3 regions of the Pseudomonas sp. AG1028 genome follow, and region 3 is predicted to be linked to each of the others. Evidence: riboswitches for the same ligand, from Rfam matches in the RefSeq annotation. Region 3 holds a riboswitch; each other region holds the start of a gene.
What was found. A riboswitch is a leader RNA that binds a small molecule or an ion and turns the genes downstream of it on or off. The one in region 3 is predicted to bind cobalamin.

Region 1 (9,544 bases), on a different contig from region 3:
GTGCGTTGCTGGCCGGTTTCGCCGGCAGGCCGACGGTTAGCCGTTTTGTAGCTGGGGTGCGCGTCGTTTTCTGGGTAAAATGTGCGGCTTCAGTACTTATAGCGGATTCTTGCGCGCCATGGGCACCCTCTCGGTCAATCAGAACAAGCTGCAAAAACGCCTGCGTCGTCAGGCCGGCGAGGCCATCGCCGACTTCAACATGATCGAGGAGGGCGACAAGGTCATGGTCTGTCTGTCCGGTGGCAAGGACAGCTATACCATGCTCGACATCCTGCTTTACCTGCAGAAGGTCGCTCCGATCAACTTCGAGATCGTCGCCGTGAACATGGACCAGAAGCAGCCGGGCTTCCCCGAGCACGTGCTGCCGGCGTATCTGGAGTCCATCGGCGTGGCGTACCACATCGTCGAGAAGGACACGTACTCGGTGGTCAAGGAAAAGATTCCGGAAGGCAAGACCACCTGCTCGCTGTGCTCGCGCCTGCGCCGCGGCACGCTGTACACCTTTGCCGACGAGATCGGCGCGACCAAGATGGCCCTCGGTCACCACCGTGACGACATCCTCGAGACCTTCTTTCTGAACATGTTCTACGGCGGCACGCTCAAGGCCATGCCGCCCAAGCTGCGTGCCGACGATGGCCGCAACGTGGTGATTCGCCCGCTGGCCTACTGCAGCGAGGCCGATATCGAGGCCTACAGCACGCTCAAGGAGTTTCCGATCATCCCGTGCAACCTGTGCGGCTCCCAGGAAAACCTGCAGCGCCAGGTAGTCAAGGACATGCTGCAGGAGTGGGAGCGCAAGTCGCCGGGGCGTACCGAGATCATGTTCCGCGCCCTGCAGAACGTGGTGCCGTCGCAGCTGGCTGACCGCAACCTGTTTGATTTCACCAGCCTGAAGATCGACGAGCAGGCCACGCCGCGCTTTCTGAACGTGATGAACCTGTAATTTCGAGGGCTGACCCCAAGCGATGCACGATTATCGATGGCTGCATGAATACTGCGTGAACCGTTTCGGCTCGCTCGAGGCACTCGAGGCGCGCCTGCCGCAGCCCGTCTCCGACAAGAAGCTACGGGCGCTGGGTAATGATCGCTACCTGTCGATCATGAGCCTGCGCATATTCCGGGCTGGCCTCAAGCACAGCCTGGTCGATGCCAAGTGGCCGGCCTTCGAGGAAGTGTTCTTCGGCTTCGATCCGGAAAAGGTCGTGCTGATGGGCGGCGAGCGCCTGGAGCGGCTGATGCAGGATGCGCGGCTGATTCGCCACCTGGGCAAGCTCAAGAGCGTGCCGCGCAATGCGCAGTTCATCCTCGACATCGAACGTGGTGCGCTAAGCGGGCCTGCTGCTGCCGTGAAGGCCAGCACGCCGAAGCCAGGTTTCGCCTTTGGCGGGTTGATCGCCGATTGGCCGGTGACCGATATCGTCGGTCTCTGGCACTGGCTGGCCAAGCAGGGCAGCCAGTTGGGCGGGCTTTCCGCACCGCGTTTCCTGCGCATGGTCGGCAAGGATACTTTCATCCCCAGCGATGACATGGTCGCCGCCCTCAAGGCCCAGAAGATCATCGACAAGTCGCCCAATAGCCAGCGCGACCGGGCGGCGGTGCAGGCCGCCTTCAATCAGTGGCATGCAGAAAGCGGCAGGCCGATGTGTCAGCTGTCGGTGATGCTGGCGCACACGGTCAATCATTGATGGCGGCGCAATTGCAGCGCCTGGTGACGGCGTTCATCGACGCGCAGCGCATCCTGATCATCACCGGGGCGGGAATATCGGCCGATTCCGGCTTGCCGACCTACCGCGGCATCGGCGGCCTTTACAACGAACATACCGATGACGGTGTGCCGATCGAGGTGGCGATGTCCGGCGACATGCTGCGCCGCGATCCGGCGCTGTGCTGGAAGTACCTGGCGCAGCTTGGCAGTGCCTGCCTGGGCGCCCAGCCCAATGCCGCCCACCGGGCGATTGCCGAGCTGCAGACGCTCAAGCCGGGTTGCTGGGTGCTGACCCAGAACATCGACGGCTATCATCGCCTGGCCGGGAGCCCTGGGGATCGGCTGATCGAGATTCACGGTGAATTGGCGCCCCTGTATTGCCAGGTTTGCCGGGAAGCCGACGAGCGGTTGGGCGAGCATCTGCAGCAGCCCCTGCCGCCACGGTGCGTGGCTTGCGGCGGGGTGTTGCGGCCCCCCGTGGTGTTGTTTGGCGAGCGACTGCCGCCGCTGGCCGTGGAGCGTCTATATGGGCAATTGCGGGAGGGTTTCGACCTGGTGATCAGTGTCGGAACCAGCGCCAGCTTTCCTTATATAGCCGAGCCGTTGCGGCAGGCGCGCCGTTCGGGCAAGGTCACGGTCGAGGTTAATTTGTCGCACACGGAAGTCAGTGCACTGGTTGACTTCAGGCTGGAAGAACGGGCCTTAGATGTTTTTCCGGAACTACTGGGTCACATTGCTGATCATAAAATTTGCAAATGATCCCGTTCGCGGGCATAGTCGCGGCTGATCAATTTCCATGCCACGGTCGTGCCCATGCGCAAACGCTTCGCACCCCTCGTGCCTCTCGCACTCACAATGGTTCTCGCCGCCTGCGCTAACCATGCAACGCAATCTCAAATCGACACGCCTCAGGCCCAGGCTTCATTGCCTGCCAGACCAGTGGTAGTTGCGCCGGCCGTCGAACAAAATGACTCCGGCGAAGACGATGTCGTTGCCGATTTCTCCAATGGTGCGCCTTACGAGTTGCCGCAACTGGCGGACAGTGTTCTGGAAAAGGGCATATCCCTGATCGGCACACGTTACCGTTTCGGCGGCACGTCGGTGAAAACTGGTTTCGATTGCAGCGGTTTCATCGGCTACCTGTTCCGCGAGGAGCTGGGTATGGAGCTGCCGCGCTCGACTCGCGAGATGATCAAAATCGATGCGCCACTGGTCGACCGCAAGGCGCTCAAGCCGGGTGATCTGGTGTTCTTCAGTACCGCCGGGCGTGGCCGCGTCAGCCATGCTGGCATCTACCTGGGTGATGATCAGTTCATCCATTCCTCCAGCCGCCGTAGCGGTGGCGTGCGCATCGACAGCCTGGATGACGGCTACTGGAAGCGTACGTTCATCGAAGCCAAGCGCGTTCTGGCGCTGGCGCCGACCGAGAATCTGGCCTCCCAGCATTGATCGATCGTCGCCCGATCAGGTCGGTCGAGCAACAATTTGAATGTTTTCAAGCGAATGCAGTGCAAAGCTAAAGCTTGCACTGCAGTTGCGAACGCGGCAGAGTAGGGCGCATTCAGGCTCCAGGATCGTCCGTCCATGACTGCCACCATCCGCATCGCCTTCCTCCTGCTTGCAGCACTGCTCAGTGCCTGTTCCAGTCGAGCACCCGCACCCACCCCGCAACCCGTTGTCGTCATGCCTGCGCCTGGTGCCTACCAGGGGGGCGCGGACGATGTGCTGTTTCGCGCTCTGGGGCTTGTGGGCACTCCATACCGCTACGGCGGCAACACGCCTGATGGCGGTTTCGATTGCAGCGGCCTGATCGGCTATGTGTACCGCGATGCAGCAGGCATCAAGCTGCCACGCTCAACCCGCGAGCTGATCAGCATGCGTGCTCCGACCATCGGCCGCGATTCCCTGCGTAGTGGTGACCTGGTGTTCTTCGCTACCAACGGTGGCCGGCAGGTCAGCCATGCCGGTATCTACGTCGGTGAGGGCCGCTTCGTGCATGCGCCGTCCTCGGGCGGCACCGTACGCCTGGACAGTCTAGGCAACAGTTATTGGCAGCGTACCTATATCGAGGCCAAGCGCGTTTTTCCGGTGGAGCTCGCCAGTCATCCCTGAGGCGTCGTCGCCCAGAGCAGCGCGCTATGGCCGACTCTCCGATTGACGCTTATGCCGTCAGTCCTTACCCTTTGCGACCTGCTTCAGGTGTCCCTGGTCTCGGCCAGGGGTGAAACTGGGAAGTCGGTGCGCTGCCGCCAAACGAGCAATGCCGACGCTGCCCCCGCAACGGTAAACGAGCCCAACCATGCTTCTGGCCACTGTATCTTCGATGCGGGAAGGCGGCGTGGTTCGTCGTGTTCCCTGAACGCCGCACTCGTGAGCCCGGAGACCGGCCTGTCGCTTTTTCCTTAGGTTGCGCGGTGGGCGCGGCCGGTGCGCGGCCCCAGGGCCAGCCCCTGCCTGCTCCTGCGTGATCGTTTTTATCGTCGGGCACCGATACGTGCTCGAAGCGCGCGAGCTTGCTGGCGCCGAGGAGATCCCATGAGCGAATCGACCCCATCCCCCAGCCGCGAATCGGCCGAGCGCGACGCGCGCCACAACGCCCGCATGGCGCGCAAGAAAGCGCTGATGGACGAAAAGATCGCCCAGGCCCAGGAAGAATACGGCTTGCTGCTGGTGCACAGCGGTAACGGCAAGGGCAAGAGCAGTTCGGCTTTCGGCATGGTTGCCCGCGCGCTCGGCCATGGCCTGAAGGTGGGCGTGGTGCAGTTCATCAAGGGCGGCATGGCCACCGGCGAAGAACACTTCTTCCGGCGTTTTCCCGATGAAGTCAGCTACCACGTGATGGGCGAGGGCTACACCTGGGATACCCAGGATCGCCAGCGTGATATCGAGAAGGCACGCCTGGCCTGGGATGTTGCCAGGCAGCTGCTGAACGATCCGCAGATCGCCTTGGTGGTGCTGGACGAACTGAACATCGCCCTCAAGCACGGCTACCTGGACGTGGACGTGGTGCTGCGCGATATTGAATCGCGCCCGGAGCTGCAGCACGTCGTGGTGACCGGTCGGGGCGCACCGCCGGCCCTGCTCGAAGCGGCCGATACGGTGACCGAAATGACTCTGGTCAAACATGCCTTCAAGGCCGGTGTGAAGGCGCAGAAGGGCGTGGAATTTTGAGCACGATAGACGCGCTTTCCGCCGAGCCTGGGGCGCCACGGCAGTGCCCGGCCCTGGTGATCGCCGCGCCCGCCTCGGGTCAGGGCAAGACCACCGTCACCGCTGCCCTGGCGCGCCTGCACACCCGAGAAGGCAAGCGGGTGCGGGTGTTCAAGTGCGGGCCGGACTTTCTCGATCCGATGATTCTTTCCCGCGCCAGCGGCAACCCGGTCTATCAGCTGGACCTGTGGATGGTCGGCGAGGCCGAGAGCCGTCGTCTTTTATGGGAAGCGGCGGGCGAAGCCGATCTGATTCTGATCGAGGGCGTGATGGGACTGTTCGACGGCTCGCCGTCGGCGGCTGACCTGGCGCGCCGTTTCGGTGTGCCGGTGCTCGGGGTGATCGATGGCTCGGCCATGGCCCAGACCTTCGGCGCCCTGGCGGTCGGCCTTGCCAGCTATCAACCTGACCTGCCGTTCTCCGGCGTTCTCGGCAATCGCGTCAATCCGGGTCGCCATAACGACCTGATCCGTGACAGCCTGCCGGCTTCGATTCGCTGGTATGGCTCGCTGCCACGCAGTGCGGCCATCGAGCTGCCCAGCCGGCACCTCGGCCTGGTGCAGGCTGGCGAACTCGCTGACCTCGATACGCGCCTGGATACCGCGGCCGACGCCCTGGAGCAGACGGCGACGATCACGCTGCCGCCGCCCGTGACCTTCGCCGCGCCCTCGATCGAACCGCTGGCGCCGCTGCTCGCTGGCGTACGCATCGGGGTGGCCTTTGATGCTTCCTTCGCGTTCATCTACCAGGCCAACCTCGACCTGCTCGAGCAGATGGGCGCAACGCTGACGTTCTTCAGTCCGCTGACCGACAAGGCACTGCCTGACGTGGGCAGCCTCTACCTGCCGGGCGGTTACCCAGAGTTGCATCTGCAGGCGCTGGCCGCCAATCGGCCGATGATCGACGCGATCAAGGCGCATCAGCAGGCCGGCAAACCGCTGCTCGCCGAGTGCGGCGGCATGCTGTATCTGCTCGAGTCGCTGAGCGATGTCGCTGGTGAGCGCGCGGAACTGGCCGGTCTGCTGACTGGCACTGCGCAGATGCAGAAGCGCCTGGTCGCCCTGGCCCTGCAGAGCGTCGAACTGCCCGAGGGCGTGCTGCGCGGGCACAGTTACCATCACTCGCGCCTGGACTCTGCGCTGCAGCCGCTGGCCCGTGGGAGCTGCCCGAACGACAAGCCGGTCAGCGAGGCGGTGTTCCGACTCGAGCGCCTGACCGCGTCCTACATCCATTTCTACCTGCCTTCCAATCCGCCAGCCGCCGCGGCGTTGTTTCGTCCATGACCGCGCACGCCTTCAGCGCCGAGGAGCGCGCCGCGGTCTACCGCGCCATTGCCGAGCGCCGCGACATGCGCCATTTCAGCGGCGGCGAGGTCGCGCCCGACTTGCTCGCCCGCCTGCTCGAAGCGGCGCACCAGGCGCCCAGCGTCGGCCTGATGCAGCCGTGGCGTTTCATCCGCATCACCCGGCCGGCGCTGCGAGAAGACATCTACCAGTTGGTCGAGCACGAACGCCAGCTGACTGCGGAGGCACTGGGCGAACGTTCGGACGAGTTCATGCGGCTGAAGGTCGAGGGCGTTCGCGATTGCGCCGAAGTGCTGGTTGCGGCCTTGATGGAAGGCCGCGAGGCCCATGTGTTCGGCCGGCGCACCTTGCCGGAAATGGACATGGCCTCGCTGTCCTGCGCGATCCAGAACCTGTGGCTGGCGGCCCGTGCCGAAGGCCTGGGCATGGGCTGGGTGTCGCTGTTCGACCCCGTCGCCCTGGCCGAGCTGCTGGGCATGCCGCCGGGCAGCAAGCCGGTCGCGGTGCTCTGCCTGGGGCCGGTACAGGCCTTTTACCCGGTGCCGATGCTGGCCCAGGAAGGTTGGGCGCAGGTACGGCCGCTGCACGAGCTGCTGTTCGAGGATCGCTGGGATCACCATGAATAACGAGAGCCGTCCATGAGCCTGATCCTCAGCGCTGTCGCGGGCGTGGCCCTGGATGCCGCCCTCGGCGAGCCGAAGCGCTGGCACCCGCTGGTGGGCTTCGGCAAGCTGGCCAACCGCCTGGAGCAGCGCTTCAACCCGTCCGGGGGCGGCTGGCGCAGCCATGGCGTGAGCGCCTGGTGCCTGGCGGTGCTGCCGTTGACGTTGCTTACCGTGCTGCTGGTGCAGCTACCGTGGATCGGCTGGCTGGTGCAGATCGTCGCCCTCTACGCCGCCCTGGGGCTGCGCAGCCTCGATCAGCACGCCCAGCCGGTGGCCCAGGCGCTGCGCCTGGGTGATCTGCCGGTGGCGCGCCAGCGAGTGGGCTACATGGTCAGCCGACGTACCGAGGACCTGGACGCCACTGGCGTGGCCCGTGCCGGTACCGAGTCGGTGCTGGAGAACGGCAGCGATGCGGTGTTCGCCGCGCTGTTCTGGTTTCTCGTCGCCGGGGCGCCGGGCGTGGTGCTCTATCGCCTGAGCAACACTCTGGACGCCATGTGGGGCTACCGCAACGAGCGCTTCGAGCGCTTCGGCTGGGCCGCCGCGAAGATCGATGACCTGCTCAATTACGTGCCGGCCCGCCTGGTGGCGCTGACCTATGTCGTCCTCGGTCGCAGCGCCCTGGCGATGCGTTGCTGGCAGCGCCAGGCGCCACGATGGGACAGCCCCAACGCCGGGCCGGTGATGGCCGCGGGCGCGGGCGCGCTGGGCGTCAGCCTCGGCGGCGCGGCGGTCTATCACGGTGAACTGCACCAGCGCCCTGAGCTGGGCGAAGGTCCGCCACCACGGGCGCGGGATATCGAGCGGGCAATGAACCTGGTGTGGGGCGGCGTGCTGCTCTGGTTGATGCTGATGCTGATCGTGGAGGTATGCATTGCTTGAGCACGGCGGACGGTTGCGCAAGGCAGCGCTTCGTTATGGCATCCCGCTGAGCGATTGGCTGGACGTTTCGACCGGCGTGGCGCCATACGGCCTGCCACTTCCGGAGGTTCCCGCGCAGACCTGGAACCGTTTGCCGGAGCAGGACGATGGTCTGGAAGCCGCCGCCTGCGCCTATTACGGCGCCGCCGATCTGCTGCCGGTGGCCGGCTCCCAGGCTGCGATCCAGTGCCTGCCGCGGCTGCGCCGCGAGGCACGGGTCGGCATCGTCTCGCCGGCCTACGCCGAGCATGCGGCAGCCTGGCAGCGTGAAGGGCATCGGGTGCTGGAGATCAGCGAGGCCGGCGTCAATCGCGCCTTGGAACGGCTCGATGTGCTCTTGCTGGTCAACCCCAACAACCCTACCGGTCGGCGCTTTTCCCCCGAGCAGCTATATGCCTGGCATGCGCGCCTGGCCGAGCGGGGCGGTTGGCTGATCGTCGATGAAGCCTTTATCGACTGCACCCCGGAGCAGAGCCTAGCGGCTCACGCACAATTGCCGGGGCTGATCGTGCTGCGCTCGTTCGGCAAGTTCTTCGGTATGGCCGGTGCCCGCCTGGGCTTCGTGCTGGCCGAACGCACGCTGCTCGATGAGTTGGAAGAAATGCTCGGGCCCTGGACGATCAGCGGCCCGACCCGCTGGCTGGCGACTCGGATGCTCGAAGACAAGACCGCTCAGCAAGCCCAGCGCCAGCGCCTGAGCACTGACGGCCAGCGCCTGGCCAGCCTGCTGCGTGAGCATGGCCTGGCGCCCACCGGTGGCTGTGCGCTGTTCCAGTGGATCGCCAGCGAGCACGCCGCGCTGCTGCATGAGTTCCTGGCCTGCAATGGCATCTTCACCCGCCTGTTCGAGCGCCCGGCCAGCATTCGCTTCGGCCTGCCACCCGATGAGGCCGGTTGGCAGCGCCTGGCCGCGGCGCTACAGGTCTTTGCCGAGGAGGCGCGATGAGTCATTTGCAAGCCGGCGCCACCCTGATGGTGCAGGGCACCACCTCGGACGCGGGCAAGAGCACCCTGGTGACCGCCCTGTGCCGCTGGTTGCAGCGCCAGGGCGTCAGCGTGGCGCCGTTCAAACCGCAGAACATGGCGCTGAACAGCGCGGTGACCGCCGACGGTGGCGAGATCGGCCGGGCCCAGGCGGTGCAGGCCCAGGCCTGCGGCCTGCCGGCGCACACCGACATGAACCCGGTGTTGCTCAAGCCCAACAGCGACACCGGCGCCCAGGTGATCATCCATGGCCAGGCCGTCGGCAACATGAATGCCGTGGCCTATCACGACTACAAGCGCGTCGCCCGTGAAGCGGTGCTGGCGTCTCACGCTCGCCTGCGGGCGAACCACCAGGTGGTGATGGTCGAGGGCGCCGGCTCGCCGGCCGAAATCAACCTGCGCGCCAACGATATCGCCAACATGGGCTTCGCTGAAGCGGTCGACTGCCCGGTGATCCTGATCGCCGATATCGACAAGGGCGGCGTCTTCGCGCATCTGGTCGGCACCCTGGAGCTGCTGTCGCCGAGTGAGCAGGCGCGCCTCAAGGGCTTCGTGATCAACCGGTTTCGCGGTGATATCGCCTTGCTCAAACCAGGGCTGGACTGGCTCGAGCAGCGCACCGGCAAACCGGTGCTGGGCGTGCTGCCGTACCTGATGGATTTCCACCTGGAGGCCGAGGACGCCATCGACCGGCGTCAGGTGAGCAAGGCCGATCAGGTGCTCAAGGTAGTAGTGCCGGTGTTGCCGCGGATCAG
Region 2 (9,544 bases), on a different contig from region 3:
CTTGCCACCGCGCAAGGTTTCCACCGCCGCCAGCATGCCGCCCTGGAACTGGTAGTAATCATTGGAATCGAGGATGTCGTGCTCGCGGTTGTCCTGGTTTTGCAGCACCGCCTGCATGCGCTCCAGGCGCTCGGCGAACTGCTCGCGGGCCGGTGCGCCCTCGACGCCCTTGCCGTAGGCATATCCGCCCCAGTTCAGGTACACCTCGGCAAGATCCGCACGGCTTTCCCACAGGCGCTCTTCGATGGCGTTCTGCACGCCGGCCCCATAGGCACCCGGCTTGGAGCCGAAAATCCGCCAGCCAGCCTGGCGCCGTGCCTGGTGTTCGTCCAGCCCGCCGTCCTGCAGTGCCAGGGCTTCTTCCCAGACCCGGGTGGACAACGGGTTCATGTCCGGTGCTTCGTCGAGGTCGGCAACCGCCTGCACGGCGTCATCGAACAGACGGATCAGATTGGCGAAGGCATCGCGGAAGAAGCCGGACACCCGCAGGGTCACGTCCACCCGCGGGCGACCGAGCTGCTCCAGCGGCAGCACCTCGAAACGCTCGACCCGCTGGCTACCGGCCTGCCACACCGGGCGCACGCCCATCAGCGCCATGGCCTGGGCGATATCGTCGCCGCCGGTGCGCATGGTCGCGGTGCCCCACACCGACAGGCCGAGCTGGCGCAGGTGGTCGCCTTCGTCCTGCAGGTGGCGTTCGAGCAGGCGATCAGCGGCCTGCACACCGAGGCGCCAGGCGGTGGGCGTGGGCAGGTTGCGCACGTCCACGGAGTAGAAGTTGCGCCCGGTCGGCAACACGTCGAGCCGCCCCCGGCTTGGCGCGCCACTGGGGCCGGACGGCACGAAACGGCCTTCGAGCGCGCTGAGCAGGCCATGCATCTCGGCGTCACCACAGGCGTCCAGCAGCGGAGCGATATGGCCGTGCAGACCGTGCAGCACGAGTTCGCTGAGCGGGCCGACCGACCCGGCCCCTTCGATCAACCGCAACCCGAGCAGCTCAAGGCGCTCGCGGGTATCGCCCACCGTGCGCCAGGGCTCGTCGCCCAGGCTCACCAGCACTTCCGGCCGTGGGCCGGCCCAGGGCGCCGCCATATCGCAATCGAGCGGATCGAAATCGAGTGCTAGGTCATGAGCCAGGGCGCGTAGCAGGCTGGCATTGCCGCCCTGCCCGTCGCCACGCGGAATGCGCAGCAGCGCCAGCAGCGTGTCGCGGCGCAACTGCCCGGCCGGCGACTCGCCGAACACGTGAAGGCCATCGCGGATCTGTGATTCCTTGAGGTCGCACAGGTAGGCATCGAGCTGCGGCAGCCAGCTGGCGGGGTCATCGTTCAGCTGCAGGCCCAGTTCGCGATCCAGGCTGGCCTCGCGCACCTTCTGCAGGATCTCGCCACGCAGCTCGCTGGCGCGGCGCAGGTCGAGCTGGCTGGCGTCGTAATATTCGTCGGCCAGGCGCTCCAGATCGCGCAGCGGGCCGTAGCTTTCGGCGCGGGTCAGCGGCGGCATCAGGTGGTCGATGATCACCGCCTGGGTGCGGCGCTTGGCCTGGGCACCTTCGCCGGGGTCGTTGACGATGAACGGGTAGATGTTCGGCAGCGCGCCGAGAATCGCCGTCGGCCAGCAGCTTTCGGAAAGCCCGACGCTCTTGCCCGGCAGCCACTCCAGGTTGCCGTGCTTGCCGACGTGGATCACCGCATTGGCCCCGTATACGTGGCGCATCCAGAAATAGAAGGCCAGGTAACCGTGGGGCGGCACCAGGTCCGGGTCGTGGTAGACCGCCGCGGCATCGACCTGATAACCCCGTGCCGGCTGGATGCCGACGAAGGTCAGGCCGAAGCGCAGGCCGGCGATCATCAGCCGACCCTCGCGGAACATCGGGTCGCTTTCCGGCGAGCCCCAGCGCTCCAGCACCGCCTGGCGATTGACCTCGGGCAGTGCCGCGAAGCAGCGCTGGTAGTCGTCCAGTGCCAGGCTCTGGGCGCAGGGCCGCAGGTCGAGATTGTCGAGGTCGTTGGTCACGCCGCCGAGCAGTTGGTGGATCAGCGCGGTGCCGCTGTCCGGCAGGCCCTCGACCGGATAGCCCTGGGCTTGCAGGGCGCACAGGATATTCAGCGCCGCGGCTGGCGTATCCAGGCCGACCCCGTTGCCGATGCGGCCATCGCGGGTCGGGTAGTTGGCGAGTACCAGAGCAACGCGCTTATCCACAGCCGGCAGGCGCTGCAGGTCGGCCTGACGACGCGCCAGTTCAGCGACGAAATCCATCCCGGGCAGGTGCGCGCGGTAACAGACCACGTCGCTCTGGCTGCGCTCGCTGCGAAAGGCCAGGCCCTTGAAGCTGATGGGCCGGGTGATCAGCCGGCCATCCAGCTCCGGCAGCGCGATATGCATGGCCAAGTCGCGAGGGCCGAGGCCCTGGGCGTTGCCTTGCCACTGTTCTTCGCTGTCCAGGGCGCAAAGCGCCTGCAGCACCGGCACGTCGCGGCGGAACGGACGCGCCTGGGGCGACTCCGGGTTGGACTGGGCGAAACCGGTGGTGTTGAGAATCACACTGGCGCCCGCTTCATCGAGCCAATCCTCCACCTGCGCCAGGCAGGCCGCCTCCTTGAGGCTGGCCACGGCGATGGGTAAAGGGTTGAGGCCCTGGGCCTGCAGCCGCTGGCAGAAGGTGTCGACGAAGGCCGTGTTGGCCGCCTGCACATGGGTGCGATAGAACAGCAAGGCGGCAACCGGTGCATCCGCTTTCCAGTCGCCGCGCCAGTCCTGCAGCGAGGCATTGCCGATACGCGGGTGATAGAGGCCGACCCGCGGCAGCGGTTGCGGCGTCTGCCAGCCATAGTCACGGCCCAGGTAACGGTCGGCAATGCAGTTGAAGAACTGCCGGGCGTTATCCACACCGCCCTGGCGCAGGTACTGCCAGAGCCGCTCGGCATCTTCGGTGGTCACGTTGCCCAGCGCCGTGAGCTCGGGGTCGGGGTTGTCACAACCCGGAACAAGAATCAGCGTCTTGCCCTGCCCCGCCAACTCCAACAGCCGCTCGATGCCGTAGCGCCAGTAGCTGACGCCGCCGTGCACGGAAATCATGATCACCTTGGCGTGCCTGAGCACCTGCTCGACGTAGAAATCCACCGAGGCGTTGTTGCTCAGCTGCGCCGGGCTGGCCAGGCGCAGGCTGGGGTAATCCTCGGGCAGATGGCGGGCGACTTCGGCCAACAGCGACAGGTGCGAATCGCCGGTGCACAGCACCACCAGTTCGGCGGGTGTCTGGCCGAGGTCGGCGATGCTGTCGGCCGGCAGCGATTGGCCGGGCTGAGTACGCAGCAGGTGCATGATGGGCGCCGGTTACGCCAGCGCCGCTTTCAGCTCGGCGGCGATGGCGGTGTGATCCAACTCCTGGCCGATCACGATGAGGCGGGTCACTCGGGCTTCGTCTGTTTTCCAGGCGCGGTCGAAGTGCTTGTCGAAGCGCTGGCCAACGCCTTGCAGCAGCAGGCGCATGGGTTTGTTCGGCACCGCGACGAAGCCTTTCACGCGCAGAATGCCGTGTTTGCCGACCACATCCTTCAGCGCAGCGAGCAGGCGCGCCTCTTCCGCTTCCGGTAGTTCCACGTGGAACGAGTCGAATTCATCATGATCGTGATCGTCGTCTTCATCGTCGTGGTGGGTGCGGCGGCCCTCGATGTGCAACTCGGTCTCGCTGTTCAGGCCCAGCAGCACATTGAGCGGCAGCGAGCCGCCATGAGCCTCGACCACCTTGACCGCCGACGGCAGTTCCTCGGCCACTTCGGCGCGCACGGCAGCCAGCGCGCCGGCATCGAGCAGGTCGGCCTTGTTGAGAATCACCAGGTCGGCGCTGGCCAGTTGGTCGGCGAACAGCTCATGCAGCGGCGACTCGTGGTCGAGGTTGGGGTCGAGCTTGCGCTGGGCATCGACCTGATCGGGGAAGGCGGCGAAGGTGCCGGCAGCCACCGCCGGGCTGTCTACCACGGTGATCACCGCATCGACGGTGCAGGCGTTGCGGATTTCCGGCCAGTTGAAGGCCTGCACCAGTGGCTTGGGCAGGGCCAGGCCGCTGGTTTCGATGAGGATATGGTCGAGGTCGCCGCGACGCTCCACCAACTCGCGCATCACCGGGAAGAACTCTTCCTGCACGGTGCAGCACAGGCAGCCGTTGGCCAGCTCGAACACCCGGCCATTGGCTTCTTCCTCGGTGCAGCCGATGGAGCACTGCTTGAGGATTTCGCCATCGATACCCAGCTCGCCGAATTCGTTGACGATCACCGCGATGCGCCGGCCCTCGGCGTTTTCCAGCATGTGGCGCAGCAAGGTGGTCTTACCGGCACCGAGAAAGCCGGTGACGATGGTGACGGGAAGTTTGGCGAGCGTTTTCATGGAAGCCCCTGGCAGTCTGCAGAAACGGCGAGCGGGCGATAGGATGGCAGGCACGGGCGAACCCATGCCGAGCATCACCGGATCACCCCGCCCGGTTGTCGAAAGCGTTATCGAGGCAGGTCTCCTGGCTGGCAGGTCATGGCGCGCGGCCGGCCTTCCCGGTTGCCCAGTGGCGATTGGCGACGCACTCGCTGCTTACAGTTGCGGGGGCAGCCACGGCGATCCGTGTTCCCTCTTAGCTGCTTGATGACAAGCAGCACCTCGAAGAATGCAAGGCTACGCAGCCCCCGCGACACGGTCAATCGCGGCGCGACCTGCAGCATATTGACGCCCTGATTGCTTCGTGGTGTTCTTGGCTGGTTGTTTCAGGTGTCTCACGCCGCCGTGCGTGAGGTGAAACGGGAAGCCGGTTCGAGTCCGGCGCTGCCCCCGCAACGGTAAGCGAATGCCAGGATCGTTTTGGCCACTGTGCGTATGCATGGGAAGGCCGATCCCCATCGCCGCAAGGTGATCATCGCAAGCCCGGAGACCGGCCTGGATCGTCTGTTTGGCAACCCGCGGTGGGCGGGCACGCGCCGATCGCTGCCTGCCTGTGCGGGCTGTCTCGCCGTGTCCTGCTGTGCCGTCTACCCCTGAGGTCTACGATCATGTCCAGCAGCGTCATTTCCACCTCCAGCGTTTCCACATTGCCCCTGTCACAGCGCATCCTGCTTGCTTTTGGCAGCTGCGTGCTGGGCGCAGTGCTGATTTTCTTCGCCGGCTTCTCCCACGTCGAAGCCCTGCACAACGCCGCCCACGACACCCGGCACAGCGCCGCGTTTCCGTGCCACTGAGGGCTTGCTGATGATCAAGCGTATCGCCCAGACCGCCGGCTTCGCCGGCCTGCTCGCCGCCATCGTGCTGACGGTGCTGCAGAGCCTGTGGGTCACCCCACTGATCCTGCAGGCGGAAGGCTTCGAAGTCGCGGAGCCTGCCGCCATCGAACACAGCCATGACGCCACCGCTGCCCACGACCATGGCGCGAGCGGCCACAGCCACGACGGCGAAGCCTGGGCGCCCGAAGACGGCTGGCAGCGGTTGTTATCCACAGGCCTGAGCAATCTGGTGGTCGCCGTCGGCTTCGCGTTGATGCTCGCTGGCCTGTTCACCCTGCGCGCCCCGGAAAAAACCTGGCAGGGCCTGCTCTGGGGCCTGGCCGGATTCGCCACCTTCGTCCTGGCGCCCGCCAGCGGCTTGCCGCCGGAGCTGCCGGGCACTGCCGCAGCGGAACTAGTGCTGCGCCAGTACTGGTGGACCGGCGCGGCCGCGTCGACCGCGGCGGGCCTGGCGCTGCTGGCATTCGGCGGCAATTGGATGCTGCGCATTCTCGGTGTGGCGATTCTCGCCTTGCCCCACCTGCTCGGCGCGCCGCAGCCCGAGGTGCATGAAAGCCTGGCGCCCGAGGCGCTGGAACATGAGTTCATCCTCGCCTCACTGCTGACCAACGCTGCGTTCTGGGCGGCGCTGGGCCTGGCTGCCGCCTGGTTCCACGGCCGTGGGCGCCAGCAACAGTGAGTGAGCGGCCTGTTCTCGTCGCCGGCCTGGGTTGCCGGCGCGAGTGCTCGCTCGAAGAGCTGCTGAGCTTGCTCGACGACACCCTGGCTGAACATGGCTCGAGCACTGCCGAGCTGACAGCCCTGGCCAGCAGCGAGCACAAGGTCGATGAGCCAGGCTTGCAGCAACTGGCAGCGCACCTGAACCTGCCGATCCACTTCCTGCCCGCCGAAGTGCTGGCGGGTTACCATGGGCGCTTGAGCCAGACCTCGGCCATCGCCCAGCGTGTCACCGGCAGCCCGGGCGTTGCCGAAGCCAGCGCCCTGGCGCTGGCCGAACGCTCGAGCAATCGACCGGCTCGCCTGTGGATAACCAAGCGCAAGAGCCCCAACGCGACAATGGCCGTTGCTCGCAGCGATCCGTAGGGTGGATCGGGGCGCGTAGCCCACGCTTTCTCGATCCAAGGGAAGGCGATCCCCCACCTGGCGACCGCATAAGCCGAACACCACGGTGGAAGAGAAAAGCATCTTCCACCCTACACCCAGGAATCCAATGACCGTCTACTTTATCGGCGCCGGCCCCGGCGACCCCGAGCTGATCACCGTCAAGGGCCAGCGCCTGATCCACAGCTGCCCGGTAATCCTCTACGCCGGCTCGCTGGTGCCCGAAGCGGTGCTAGCCGGCCACCGCGCCCGTCAGGTGGTGAACACCGCCGAGCTGCATCTGGATGAGATCGTCGCCCTGCTGCGCGCCGCTCATGAGCGCGGAGAAGACGTAGCGCGGGTGCACTCCGGCGACCCGTCGCTGTATGGCGCCATCGGCGAGCAGATTCGTCACCTGCGTGCGCTGGGCATCCCCTTCGAGATCATTCCCGGCGTGACCGCCACAGCCGCCTGCGCCGCGCTGCTGGAGAGCGAACTGACGCTGCCGGCGGTGTCGCAAACGGTGATCCTCACCCGCTACGCCAGCAAGTCGCCGATGCCGACGGGTGAGCAGCTGCATGATCTCGCCCGCCACGGCGCGACCATGGCCATCCACCTGGGCGTGCAGCACCTGCCAGAGATCGTCGCCGAGCTGCTGCCGCATTACGGCGCCAGTTGCCCGATCGCGGTGGTGCATCGCGCCAGTTGGCCGGACCAGGACTGGGCGGTCGGTACCCTGGCGGATATCGAGGCCAAGGTCAGCGCCAAGGGTTTCCGGCGTACCGCGCTGATTCTCGTCGGCCAGGTATTGGGGGCGGAAGACTTCGCCGATTCGGCGCTCTACAACGAAGGCCACCGCCACCTGTTCAGGACAGGCGCTGCAGACGATACAGACTCTCGCTGACCTGGCCACGGTTGTCGGCGATGACGATCTGGGCGCCTTGGCGGGCGAGGCGCTCGTTGAAGTCGCTGGCGTACAACTGCTTGAGAAAGGCCGGGTAATCAAGTGGGGCCTGGGTAGGCGTCAGGTTAGCCAGCCAGACATGCAGCGCCGGCAGGAAAAAGCTCCATTGTCCTGCGCTGCAGTCGAAGCCAGCGGCGCGCAATTGCGCGATAGACGCCGAGTCGCCGCTCAGCACCTCGCCACAATAGCGATACAGGATGTCCAGCCACTCGTTCATTTCAGCCCGCAACCACCGGCACTCCCACAGCGGTGCAGTTGCCAGCGCACCTGTCGCTCGCACGCCTGCCCCTGAGCTGAAGATGCGCAAATGCCGGCAGCCCCAGGCCCGCATCGCTTGCCTGGGCTTGCAGGCTCAATTGGCACTGATTGACATCGATGCAGCGTCTGACGCCTCGCTGATCGGCTCTACCCGTATAAAACCGCCATCATCCGGAACGATCAAACGCCCAGGGCGCATCTCGATCATTGGATTGGCAGGACGCGGGGGCTCAGCCACCACAGTAGTTTTGGCAGGCGGCGGCAGCGTAGCCAAAGCGTTCGCAGGTGGGGGCGCGGCCGGTTTGACAGGCGGCGCGACCACAGCAGGTGCGGCGGCCACCGCGGGTACCGCGGCCTGAGCGACATCGGCAGTCTGGCGCCCCGTAGGAGCGGCCGCCGTGCGCACCGCAGGCACTGCCGGATCTACGCCAGCAGCCGCGCGAGCGGGCGGCAACGATGTTGGCGGCGCCGTGCTTGCAGAACGGGCAAGGGCCAGCGGCACAACCGGCGTTGGCCGGAAATTGGACAGCTGTGGAGCCGGCACGCCCTGCGGACGCGCTACTACGCTAGGTGCCGTTGCCGGTGCCTGCGCCGCTACAGGAGCCAAACTCGGCTGGTCGGGGGTGCTTACACACCCCCCCAACAGCGCCAGCAGCACAACTACAGTCGTTACACCCTTCATTTCCCCCCCAAAGCCCCCGCCAAACGTGATAAATCCGGATATTCGTCAATAGCCGGGAGCAAGACTATCACCACGATGATAGCGAACAGATTGCCGGGTGATTTGCCAAGTCATAGGTCGACAGCGATGCGGAACGTCTCCAAACGATAAGCCGTTCGAGCAATGCGATGCAATCGGCTGCATCCCGGGCCTGCGAGCGGCTCACTAAACGCTGCAGCCCAGCGCCTTATCCACCCGAATCCCGCTGTTTCTCCACGGGTGCCAAGCCCAGGGTGCGATAGATCTCAACCCAGCGCAGCGCAACGTCACTGGCGGCCCTTTGCTGTTCGAGGTGCGTATCGAACTGGGTGCGCTGGGCATCCAGCACCTCGATCATCGATAAGGTACCGGCGTCGTACTGCCGTTGCGCCAGCGCGGTGGCACTGGCTGCCGAATGGCTTGCCGTGTCCAGCAACCGCTGCCGATCAAGCCCTTCGACGTAGGCGCTGATGGCGCTGCGGGTTTCCCTGAGCGCCTGTACCAGGCTGGCCTGATAGCCAAGCCAGGCTTGCTCACGGCGTGCATCGCCGGCTTCGATGCCCGCGCGGATGCGGCCAAAATCGAACAGTGGCTGCAGGGCCTGTGCGCTCAGCGTCCAGGCCGGAACGCTCGCGCCCTGCTCGAAGCCCACCAGGGCACCGAGGGTCAGCTGTGGATAACGCAGTGCCTTGGCCGCATCCAGGCTATCGTCGGCCGCCAGCAGACGCAGCTCGGCGGCGCGTACGTCAGCTCGGGCACGCAGGCTGCTGGCGGGCAGCTGCAACAGCGGTAGCAGGCGCTCGTCACGGGGTGCCAGCGGTTGCGCCGGCTCAGCCAGCAACCCGTCAATTCGCGATTGCTGCGCATTGAGCAGATAGGCCAGCGCGTAACGCGCCGCCTCACCGCGTTGACGTGCCTGCGGGATGACCGCGCGGGTGATCGCCACCTGGGTATCGAGGCGCTCGACGTCGAAACCACTGGCGGTGCCCTGGTCGAAACGTACCCGGGTGATTCGGGCGATCTGCGCCTGACTGTCGGCAGCACGGCCTGCAATATCGACCTCATGCTGGGCCAGGCGATAGTTCAGGTAGGTGCTGGCCACCTCGGCGATCAGGCTGACGCGTAGCGCCTGGTAGTCGGCATCCGCCGCCTGCAGGTTGGCTTCGGCGGCGCGTTGCAGCGCACCCAGGCGCCCGAACAGATCGGCCTCCCAGCTCAGGTCCAGCCCGTAGAAGTAGTCTTCGTCGCGGCCATCGCGGGCGCTACGACCCTTTTCGTGGC
Region 3 (9,544 bases):
GCCTGCCGCGTTTCAGCTGATGACCCTCGAGTCAGCGGCAACCGTTCAGGCGGTTGCAGTTGACCCGGTCGCGCTCGCCTTGGGAGCTGGACAGCCGACTGACCACGTTCCAGCCGATGCGCCGGCTGGAACCGAACCACACCTCGCCGTCGGCACTTACCCCGGTGAAGATCTGCAAGTGACCATAGGTGGTGCTGGTCTGCGCCCAGCTCAGCCCGCTGATCACGTCGAAGCCGCGCATCAGCGTATCGCTGCCCTGCTGGCGCATGCCGTAGTGATTGCCGAAACGATCCGAGCAGTTGAGCAGCGTTGCGCTGCGGGTACAGCGCATGGCGTCACCTGGCAGCGTAAAGGCAGCCTGTGCCGATAGGGTCAGGCAGCATAATAGTACGGCGGCGAACAGGCGTGGCATGGAGTTATTCCTTCGCATAGCAGGCGAAAAGCCTGGCGGCTCGTTCAGAATCGGCCAGTCAGTGGGTATTCGACCGCCAGGCGTAGTTGATCCGTATCCCCCTCGGCCTGGGCAGTATTGCCACGGTGCACGCTCTGCCGAAGCTGCACATTGAGGCCCTTGAAGGTGCCGGACTGCACCACGTAGCGCAGGTTGAGGTCGCGCTCCCAGTGCTTGCCGCCGTCGCCGTAACCCAACCAGGCGTAGCTGCCGTTCGGGTCCACATCGCTGCCATCGATGCCGCTGCCACGTACATAGGCGGCTCCAGCGCTGAGCCCGGGAATGCCCATACCGGCCATGTCATAGGTATAAGCCAGTTGCCAGGATTGTTCATTGGGTGCGTTGAAGTCGGATAACTGGACAGCGTTGCCCAACCAGATGGCGCCGCGCGTTACGTAATCGAAGGGGCTGTCGCCATCGACTTTCTGATAGCCCAGCGCGATCTTATGAAAACCCTCGCTATAGCTGAGCAACAAGCTGCCAGTGGTGTTGGAGACGCGCCCCGCCAGTGCCTGGCCGATGTCGTTGCTGCGGTATAGATTGAGATCGGCGCTCAGCGCTCGCTTGTCACCCAGCGCATGGACGTAGTTGACGCCCAGATAGCCCGTACGCCAACTGTCTTCCAATTCGCCGCCATAGAGGCTCAGTGATAACGCCGGCACGCCTGTGTAGGTGCCGCCCACGAAACTGAACGAATTACCCAATGGCTTGCTGGGATTTGCGTAGTTGATGATCAAAGGATTGTTATTGCTGCGCGAATTGCGATCCGCCGAGCCGGTGAAGTGCCCACCGGTCAGCACCAGATCATCGATCTCGCGGCTATCGAGGAACCAGCCGGTATGGGTTTCCGGCAACAGGCGGCTGTCGGACGAAGAAAAGATCGGCGTCTTGACCCGCTGCTCGCCGTAGCGCAACCAGGTCGATGACAACCGCGCCTTGACTGCAGCACCGCCGCGAGCAACCTCATTCTGGTCGTAACCCTCATTGTCCACCGGCATATGGCGCATCTTTCCGGCACGCCCACCGCCACCATCGAGCTTCTGCGCAACATATAGGTGACCATCGAGTCCGAAACCGACGACGCCCTGGGTAAACCCGGACTTCACCTCGCCCTGCATTCCATAGCCCCACTCCTCGGCGTAACCGTTACGCGCATCGCGCGGCTTGTAAGCGTTACGTGCACCGTTGCTGCGCCCACCATTTCGATAATCGCGATTCTCGTACACGGTACGGTTGACCATGCTCCAGGTGGCGTCGCCGATGAAACCGTTGCTCTTGACTTGCTCGTCGGCGGCGAACGCTGGTGGAGACACGCAGCATGCCGTCAATGCCAGAAGCCCCAGAGATGATCTGTTCACGATTACTCCTTGATTGAACGCATATGCAAAAAGAGACTGAATGCGGCGGCCAGGCCGATACCCAGCAACATCCACCACAAGAGTTGCGGCGGCGCCTGGTCGGCCGGCAGAAAGCGGCCGATCAGTACGTTGCTGACCAGCGCGACCAGACCGCCTACCCCAGCGAAGAAGCCGTAATAGGCAGCCAGTTGGCCACGCTTGGCGTAATGGGGCACATGGGCCGACAGCAGCGGCAACACCAGCAGGCTGCCAAGGCTGAACACCACGGCCATCACCTGCACCGCTAACTGCGCGCCTAGCAGGCTGACCAGCGGCTCGGCCAACAGGCCGTAGCTGGCTGCCATCAGCGCCAGACCAGCGCCCATCCCCTGCCCTTCGCTCAGCCAACGCTGGCGCAGGGTGCTGACTGGCATTTGCAGCAACACGCCGACCAGTGCGGTGATCACGAACACCTGGGTGATCCACTCCTGGCCGCCGCCATAGGCGTGGCTGTAGGCCGGCACAGCCAGGTACAACGGGTGAAACAGCAAGGGATAGGCGGCCGCCAGCAAGGCGAAGCGCAGAAAGGGCCACTGCTGGAGCATGTCCAGACACTGGCGCAGCATGGTCACCGGCTCTTCGCCCGATACCAGATCCTTGAGCGGTAGGAAGCGCCATTGCACCAGGGTCATCACCGCAAAAAGCGCTGCCGCTATGCTGCCGGTCACCGAAAAATCGACGCTGATGAACAACAGGCCTGCCAGCGGCCCCAGCAGCATGCCGGCGGTACTGGCCATGTTGTGCAGGGCGAACGCCTGCTTGCGCAGCTGGGCATCCTGGCACTCGTCCGCCAGGTAAGCCTGCGCACAGGGCGTGAACAACGCCCCGGCGAAACCGCTCAGGCAGGCGGCCAGCAGCAACACCGTGAGGCTTTCGGAGAAGCCGAATACCGCGAAACCAACGCAACGCACACCGCAGCCGATCAGAATGGCGCGCCGGTAGCCAATCCGGTCACCCAGCAGGCCACCGAGCAGAAACAACCCCTGCTGGCTGAACACCCGAATGCCCAGCACCAGGCCCACGGCCCAGCCGGCCAGCCCGAGGTTCTCGCTCAGGTGCCCGGCCAGATAGGGCATCAGCATGTAGAAGCCAAAATTGAACGTCAGCCCGTTGAGGATCAGTACGCGAGCAGCAGGAGATAGTGAGCTCAGGGTGGTCAGAACACGGCGCATCAGGACACGACACTCTCGAAATAATTAGTACGCCGAACTCGCCCGCTCGACAATCTGCTCGAAATGCTGCCTGGCACGCGCAGGCAAGGATGTAGGAATCTGCACATCGCCAACCGGCAACTCGCCGACCTGAATCAGCATCACCATGCCCATCGCCAGGTGCGGAATGCACTGGATGCCATAGAAGCCCGGCACGTCGAACTTCACCTCGATTTCTTCGTTGATCCTGCCCTTGAACGGCTCGGCGCCATCGGGCAGAAAACCAAGCACGCTGGCGGCATTGTGGCTTGGCTGAGTGGCAATGAACTTCACTGTGTCGCCCGGCGCGATGGCCAGATAATCCGGCTCGTAGACCATGGCACCGCCGGCGCCACGGTTGAGCATCTTCACTTCGTGCACCTCGGCCAGAGCCGTAGTGCAGAGCAGGGTGGCCAGCAAAGCGGCGGCGTAGCGAATGGGCATGGCAGTCGTCCGTGTCAGGCCGGATAGAAGCGCAGGATGCGAGCGCCGTCGTCCGGGTCGGTCAGGTAGCGGGCACGCACGCCAAAAGTGTCACGCAGGCGTTCGGTGGTCAGCACCTCGTCTGGTTCGCCCAGTGCCACCAGTCGGCCACGTTCCATGACGCCTAGGCGGTCGCATTCCAGAGCCTGGTTGAGGTCATGCAGGGCGATCAGCGTGGTGACCGGCAGCGCCCGCACCAGGTTGAGAATCGACAGTTGGTGCTGAATGTCCAGATGGTTGGTCGGCTCGTCGAGCAGCAGGATCTGCGGCTGCTGGGCCAGCGCTCGGGCGATATGCACACGCTGGCGCTCGCCGCCGGACAGGGTGCTCCAGGCATGCTCGTGCATGTGGGCCATGTCCACGTCGGCCAGAGCCTGCATGACGATGCGCTCGTCACTGGCGGACCACGGCTGCAGCGCCGATAACCAGGGCGTGCGTCCCAGCTCGACGGCATCGCGCACCGTCACCGCGTCGCTGGTATCGGCCTGCTGTTCGACGAAGGCCAGTTGCCGGGCCACGTCGCGGCGACTCAGGCTTGCCAGCGGCTTGCCATTGAGGTGCACCTGGCCACTGCCTGGCGTACGAATGCCGGAAAGCAGCTTGAGCAGGGTCGACTTGCCCGAGCCGTTGGGGCCGATCAGCCCCAGGGTTTCACCCTGACGTATTTCCAGGTCGACGCCAGCCACGATTGCCCTGCCCTTCACCGACCAGCCAAGGTCGCTGCACTGCAACACGGTGCTCATCGTACCCGCCTCCCGCGCACCAGAATCACCGCGAACGCCGGCGCGCCGACCAGCGCGGTGACCACGCCGATGGGCAGCACCTGGCCCTTGATTGCGATGCGCGACAGCACGTCGGCGGCAATCAGGAACACCGCACCGATCAGCGCCGAGACCGGCACCAGCCGGCCATGCCGCGCGCCGACCAGCAGCCGCGCGGCATGGGGAATCACCAGACCGACGAAGCCGATGGAGCCGACGATCGACACCATCACTGCCGTGACCAATGCAGTGCTGGCGATAAGCGTGGCCTGCACGCGGCGCACCGGCACGCCGAGCGATGCCGCCGACTCGGCGCCAAAGGTGAAGGCATCCAGCGCCCGCGTGTGCCAGGCGACCAGCAGCACCCCGGCCAGAGCCATCGGCACGGCCAACAGCACATCCTGCCAGTCGACCCCGCTCAGGTTGCCGAGCAGCCAGAACATGATGCCGCGCGCCTGCTCGGCGCTGGCCGACTTGGTGATCAGAAACGAGGTCAGCGCGTTGAACAGCTGGGAACCGGCGATACCGGCCAGAATGATCTGCGCACTGCCGCTGATCGCCCCGCCACCGGCTGCACGGGCCAGCAGCGCGACCAGGGCGAAGGCGGCGACCGCGCCGAGAAAGGCGCCCATGGACAGCGACAGCATGCCGGCGCCCAAGCCGAGCAAGGCGACGGACACCGCGCCGGTCGAGGCACCGGCGGAAATGCCCAGCAGGTAAGGATCGGCCAGCGGATTGCGCAGCAGCGCCTGCAGCACCACCCCGGACACCGCCAGCCCGGCGCCGCAGCTGGCGGCGACCAGGGCGCGGGTCAGGCGGTAATTCCAGACGATGCCTTCATCGATCGGGTCGAGCACGAAGCCCGCCGCGAACAGTTTGTTGGACAGCACCTGAAACACCACCGAGGGCGCAATGCGGGTTTCGCCCAAGGCGACGCCGGCGATCACCGCCACACCCAGGAGCAGCAGGCAGGCGATGGTCAGCAGGAACAGGCGAGAACTGCGCGCTATCATTGGAATTCGTCAACGGCCTTGGCGAGGGTCTCGATGCCGGTGATCATACGCAGCGAAGCCTGCATGCCATCGGCATCGATGATCACGACGCGCCCGTTCTTGACCGCATCCATGTGCTTGGCGACCGGGTCGTTGCGCAGGAACTCGAGCTTCTTCTCCACGTCGTCGGCGGGAAAACGGCGACGGTCCATGCGCGCCAGCACCAGCACCGTGGGGTTGGCCTTGGCCAGGGTTTCCCAGCCGACGCTCGGCCATTCCTCGTTGGACTCGACCACGTTGCGCAGACCCAGGGACTTCATCATGTAGTCGGCTACGCCTTTCTGACCGGCCACGTACGGATCCAGATCCATGTCCGGGCTGGAGAACCAGAACAGCGCGGAAATATCCCTGGCCTGGCGCTGCTCGGCACCAGCCACTGCCGCGGCCAGGCGCTTGCGCAGGTCGGCGACCAGGGCGTCGCCCTTGTCCTGCACGTCGAAGATCTGCGCCAGCTGATTGATGCTCTTGTACAGGCTGTCGATCTGGAACGGCTGCAGGCGGGTACCGTCGGCGCCAACCAGGTTGTCCTTGCCTTCGCAGTCGGTCGGCATGATGTAGGTGGGAATGTTCAGGTCGTGAAACTGCTTGCGCGTACCCACCACGCCCTGCTCGCCCACCATCCACTCGAACTGCACCGCAACCAGGCCTGGGCGCTTGTTGATCACCGACTCGAAGCTCGGATCGTTGTCGGCCAGGCGCGGCACCTTGGCATTCTGCGCTTCGAATTCGGGCAGCACGTGGCTGAACCATAGCGAGGTGCCGGCCAGGCGTTCTCCCAGGCCCAGGGCGTAAAGGATTTCGGTGCCCGCCTGGCCGATGGTCACGGCGTTGCCGGGGCTTTTCGCGAACGTCAGTTGCTGGCCGCAGTTTTCCAGGGTGAGCGGGTACTGGGTCGGGCCGGCGGCATGGGCCATGGAAGACAGCGCCAGGGCGGCGCCAATGACGGCAAGGCGTGACACGAACATGCGGGTGATCTCCTAATCGACAAATACGCATGACGGCAGTGCGTAGGCTGGAGAACACATCACGCTGCGCGGCCATGGCCGCACCTGTCCCTTGCGGGAAGTGATCACGGATGCCCCTCCCGGACACCCCGCCGGTGGTTCGATGACTGGCGCCTGCCCGCCCGAAAGCGAGGTCAGCCCCATGCCGGCAGGTCTCCTGACTGGTACGTCTGCACAGCGATGCGGCCTTCCCGGAAATGACTCCAGTGACACGATTGCAGCGCTGCTCTGTACCTACAGTTGCGGGGGCAGTTCCGTTTGGCCACCCGAGGTGGCGACGGATTCCCTATTAATTCCTCGCGGAAACCGGCGGCGGCATCTTAACCAATAAGTAGTCCGCCTGCAGTGTTTTGCGGCGCCGGCTCGTTCAGCCAGGGCAACGCAACGACCTGCGCGAAAGCGCGGCCATTATTGTTACAACATAACATTTTAGCAAGCTGATTCGGTCATGGCTGATAACCAACAGCTAGACGGGGAATCAATACAGGCAGGTTCAGAGCAAAAAGGCGCCGATGAATGCAATAGACCGGCACGACGATCGCCGCCCCATAGAAAAAGGCCCCTGTAGCGACTTCGCTGCAGGGGCTTACGGACTCAGTCCGGCAGTGCGTAGGCGATCACGTAGTCGCCGCGGTCCGGCGAGTTACGGCCGCCGCCCGCAGAGATCACGATGTACTGCTTACCGGTGGCCGGATCCTTGTAGCTGATCGGCGTGCCCTGGCTGCCGACCGGCAGACGACCTTTCCAGACTTCCTGGCCGGTGGCGCTGTCGTAGGCGCGCAGGTAGTAGTCCTGAGTGGCGGCGATGAACAGCAGGCCGCTCTGGGTGGACAGCGTGCCGCCGATGGTCGGCATACCGACTGGAATCGGCAGGTGCATCTTGATACCCAGCGGGCCGGTATCCTGCACGGTGCCGACCGGTACTTGCCAGGCGATCTGCCGGGTGTTCAGGTCAACGGCGGTCAGGGTGCCGAACGGCGGCTTCTGGCACGGGATATCCAACGGCGAGGTGAAACGCAGCTTGGCATTGATCGCGTACGGCGTGCCTTCCAGCGGTACCGCGGCGTTGGCGATGTTGGCCGCTTCGCCGCCGTCATTCTTCGGCACGCTGCCTTTGGCTGGCTGAGGAATCAGCTGCACTTCGAGACCGACACGCATGTCGTTGACGAACAGGTAGTTGCGCGTCGGATCGACCGACAGGCCGCCCCAGTTCATGCCGCCCAGCGAGCCTGGCAGATTCAGCGACGGGTCGGTACCCGGCGGCGTGAACAGGCCGTCATAGCGCATCGACTTGAACTTGATGCGGCACATCAGCTGGTCGAACGGCGTGGCGCCCCACATGTCGGACTCGGTCAGAGTGTCCGCACCGATCTGCGGCATACCGACGGAAACCGGCTGGGTCGGCGAATAACGCTCACCCTCGATCTGCCCCGGTTGCACCGCACGCTCCTGCACTTCGGTCAGCGGCTTGCCGGTCAGGCGGTCGAGCACGAACAGCTGGCCGGCCTTGGTGCCGAACACCAGCGCCGGAACCTTGCTGCCGTCGGGCTGGGTGAAGTCGATGAAGCTCGGCTGCATCGGCACGTCGAAGTCCCAGAGGTCGTTGTGCACGACCTGATAGACCCACTTCTCATCACCGGTGGTGGCGTCCAGCGCCAGCATAGAGGCACCGTACTTGCGGTCCAGCGCGGTGTGCTTGAGGCTCCACAGGTCGATGGCGGCGCTGCCGACCGGCATGAACACCGTGTTGGAGTCCGGATCGTAGGACATCGGCGCCCAGACATTCGGCGTGGAACGGGTATAGGTGTCGCCCACCGCTGGCGCTTCGCGATCTTCCGGCTTGCCCGGGTCGAATGCCCAGCGCATCTCACCGGTGATCACGTCGAAGCCGCGCATCACGCCGCCCGGCATATCCGTGCTGACGTTGTCGGCTACACGGCCGCCAACCACCACGGTCGTGCCGGCCAGGGTCGGCGCCGAGGTCAGTGAATACTGGCCCGCATCGGCACCCTTGCCCAATCCCGCCTTGAGGTCGACACGACCCTGTACGCCGAAGTCGGAGCAGAACTCGCCGGTGTTGGCGTCCAGGGCGATCAGCTCGGACTCGATGCTGTTCATCAGAATGCGCTGCTGGCAAGCGGCGCCGGCCGCTACGCTGGCCACCTTGATGGGCGTCGAATTCGGCTGCGTGGGCTGGGCGATCGGCCGCGTGGCATCGAAGTACGCGAGGCCGCGGCAGCGCATCCACTTCTTCTGCTGGGCATTGATCTGCCGGTTCCAGATTTCCTTGCCGGTAGCCGCTTCCAGGGCGATGACGTTGTTGTGCGGGGTGCACAGGAATACGCGGTCACCGACCTGTAGCGGCGTTTGCTGGTCTTCGGCGCCATTGCCGGTCGGGCTTTCCGGGACGTCACCGGTGCGATAGGTCCAGGCGACCTGCAGATTCTTGACGTTATCGGGGGTGATCTGGTCCAGCGCGACGAAACGCGAGCCGCCTGGCGTGTTGCCGTAGTGCTCCCAGTTTTGCTGCGCCTCGCTCGCCGGCGTCGCCACCGGCGCATTGCCACTGGCGGCCACCACCGGATGGGGCTGGAACATGCCCCATACCGCGGCGCCGAAACCCAGTAACAACACACCGGCCGCCACGAAGGCCGGCGCCGGCCTGGCGGTACGGCCGCTACCGCGCTGCAGCAGCGGATAGGACAACGCCACGCAGATCATGAAGCCGGTCAGCACCATCAACCGCGAGATCAGCGGCCAGAAATCCAGGCCGGCGTCCCACAGGGACCAGGCCAGGGAGCCGACGAACACCGCTGCGAACAGCACACCGCCAGAAGCCCGAGCACGCACGATCTGTAAGCCAGCGACCAGCATCACCACACCGGCGATCAGGAAGTAGGCACTGCCGCCAAGCGCGACCAGGCGGTACCCGTAAACGCTGAAAAACAGGCCGGTTGCCAGAATGACCAGGCCGAGCGCCGCGAGCCAAAGTCGCGCGACAGCCGAAGGTGGCGATCTATCGTTTGCCATCGAATAATCCAAGAAGTCGTTTTAGAAGAGCCCGGCGGGCGATTAACCGGCAATTATACAAGCGCAGCGGCTGTCGAAATATTCAGAAACATGGCTGAATTCATCTATATGTATCGTTTTTCACGATGCCGTTTCGCTGAGTACTCGCAACCGCCCTACTCCAACGTCCGCAAAAG

Region 1: another riboswitch for cobalamin. It lies ahead of cobO (cob(I)yrinic acid a,c-diamide adenosyltransferase); the one in region 3 lies ahead of FB481_RS08275 (ABC transporter substrate-binding protein).
Region 2: another riboswitch for cobalamin. It lies ahead of cobW (cobalamin biosynthesis protein CobW); the one in region 3 lies ahead of FB481_RS08275 (ABC transporter substrate-binding protein).

What each region holds. Positions count from the first base shown of each region.
Region 1 covers NZ_VIVP01000014.1:105,894-115,437, reverse strand. Annotated here, with positions in the region: gene ttcA (tRNA 2-thiocytidine(32) synthetase TtcA) at 119-943, shown strand; gene FB481_RS21720 (DNA-3-methyladenine glycosylase I) at 966-1,685, shown strand; gene FB481_RS21715 (NAD-dependent deacylase) at 1,685-2,464, shown strand; gene FB481_RS21710 (C40 family peptidase) at 2,519-3,154, shown strand; gene FB481_RS21705 (C40 family peptidase) at 3,290-3,817, shown strand; cobalamin riboswitch at 3,886-4,112, shown strand; gene cobO (cob(I)yrinic acid a,c-diamide adenosyltransferase) at 4,241-4,876, shown strand; gene FB481_RS21695 (cobyrinate a,c-diamide synthase) at 4,882-6,198, shown strand; gene bluB (5,6-dimethylbenzimidazole synthase) at 6,195-6,845, shown strand; gene cbiB (adenosylcobinamide-phosphate synthase CbiB) at 6,858-7,766, shown strand; gene cobD (threonine-phosphate decarboxylase CobD) at 7,759-8,751, shown strand; gene FB481_RS21675 (cobyric acid synthase) at 8,748-9,544, shown strand, end outside.
Region 2 covers NZ_VIVP01000005.1:217,746-227,289, reverse strand. Annotated here, with positions in the region: gene cobN (cobaltochelatase subunit CobN) at 1-3,324, opposite strand, end outside; gene cobW (cobalamin biosynthesis protein CobW) at 3,337-4,386, opposite strand; cobalamin riboswitch at 4,483-4,665, opposite strand; cobalamin riboswitch at 4,737-4,939, shown strand; gene FB481_RS09930 (CbtB domain-containing protein) at 5,034-5,219, shown strand; gene FB481_RS09925 (CbtA family protein) at 5,230-5,940, shown strand; gene FB481_RS09920 (cobalamin biosynthesis protein) at 5,937-6,344, shown strand; gene cobM (precorrin-4 C(11)-methyltransferase) at 6,472-7,245, shown strand; gene FB481_RS09910 (hypothetical protein) at 7,208-7,522, opposite strand; gene FB481_RS09905 (TolC family protein) at 8,472-9,544, opposite strand, start outside.
Region 3 covers NZ_VIVP01000004.1:220,344-229,887, forward strand. Annotated here, with positions in the region: gene FB481_RS08240 (mechanosensitive ion channel family protein) at 1-20, shown strand, start outside; gene FB481_RS08245 (hypothetical protein) at 32-412, opposite strand; gene FB481_RS08250 (OprD family porin) at 457-1,809, opposite strand; gene FB481_RS08255 (MFS transporter) at 1,812-3,020, opposite strand; gene FB481_RS08260 (pseudoazurin) at 3,045-3,482, opposite strand; gene FB481_RS08265 (ABC transporter ATP-binding protein) at 3,497-4,264, opposite strand; gene FB481_RS08270 (iron ABC transporter permease) at 4,261-5,295, opposite strand; gene FB481_RS08275 (ABC transporter substrate-binding protein) at 5,292-6,299, opposite strand; cobalamin riboswitch at 6,468-6,664, opposite strand; gene FB481_RS08280 (membrane-bound PQQ-dependent dehydrogenase, glucose/quinate/shikimate family) at 6,933-9,368, opposite strand.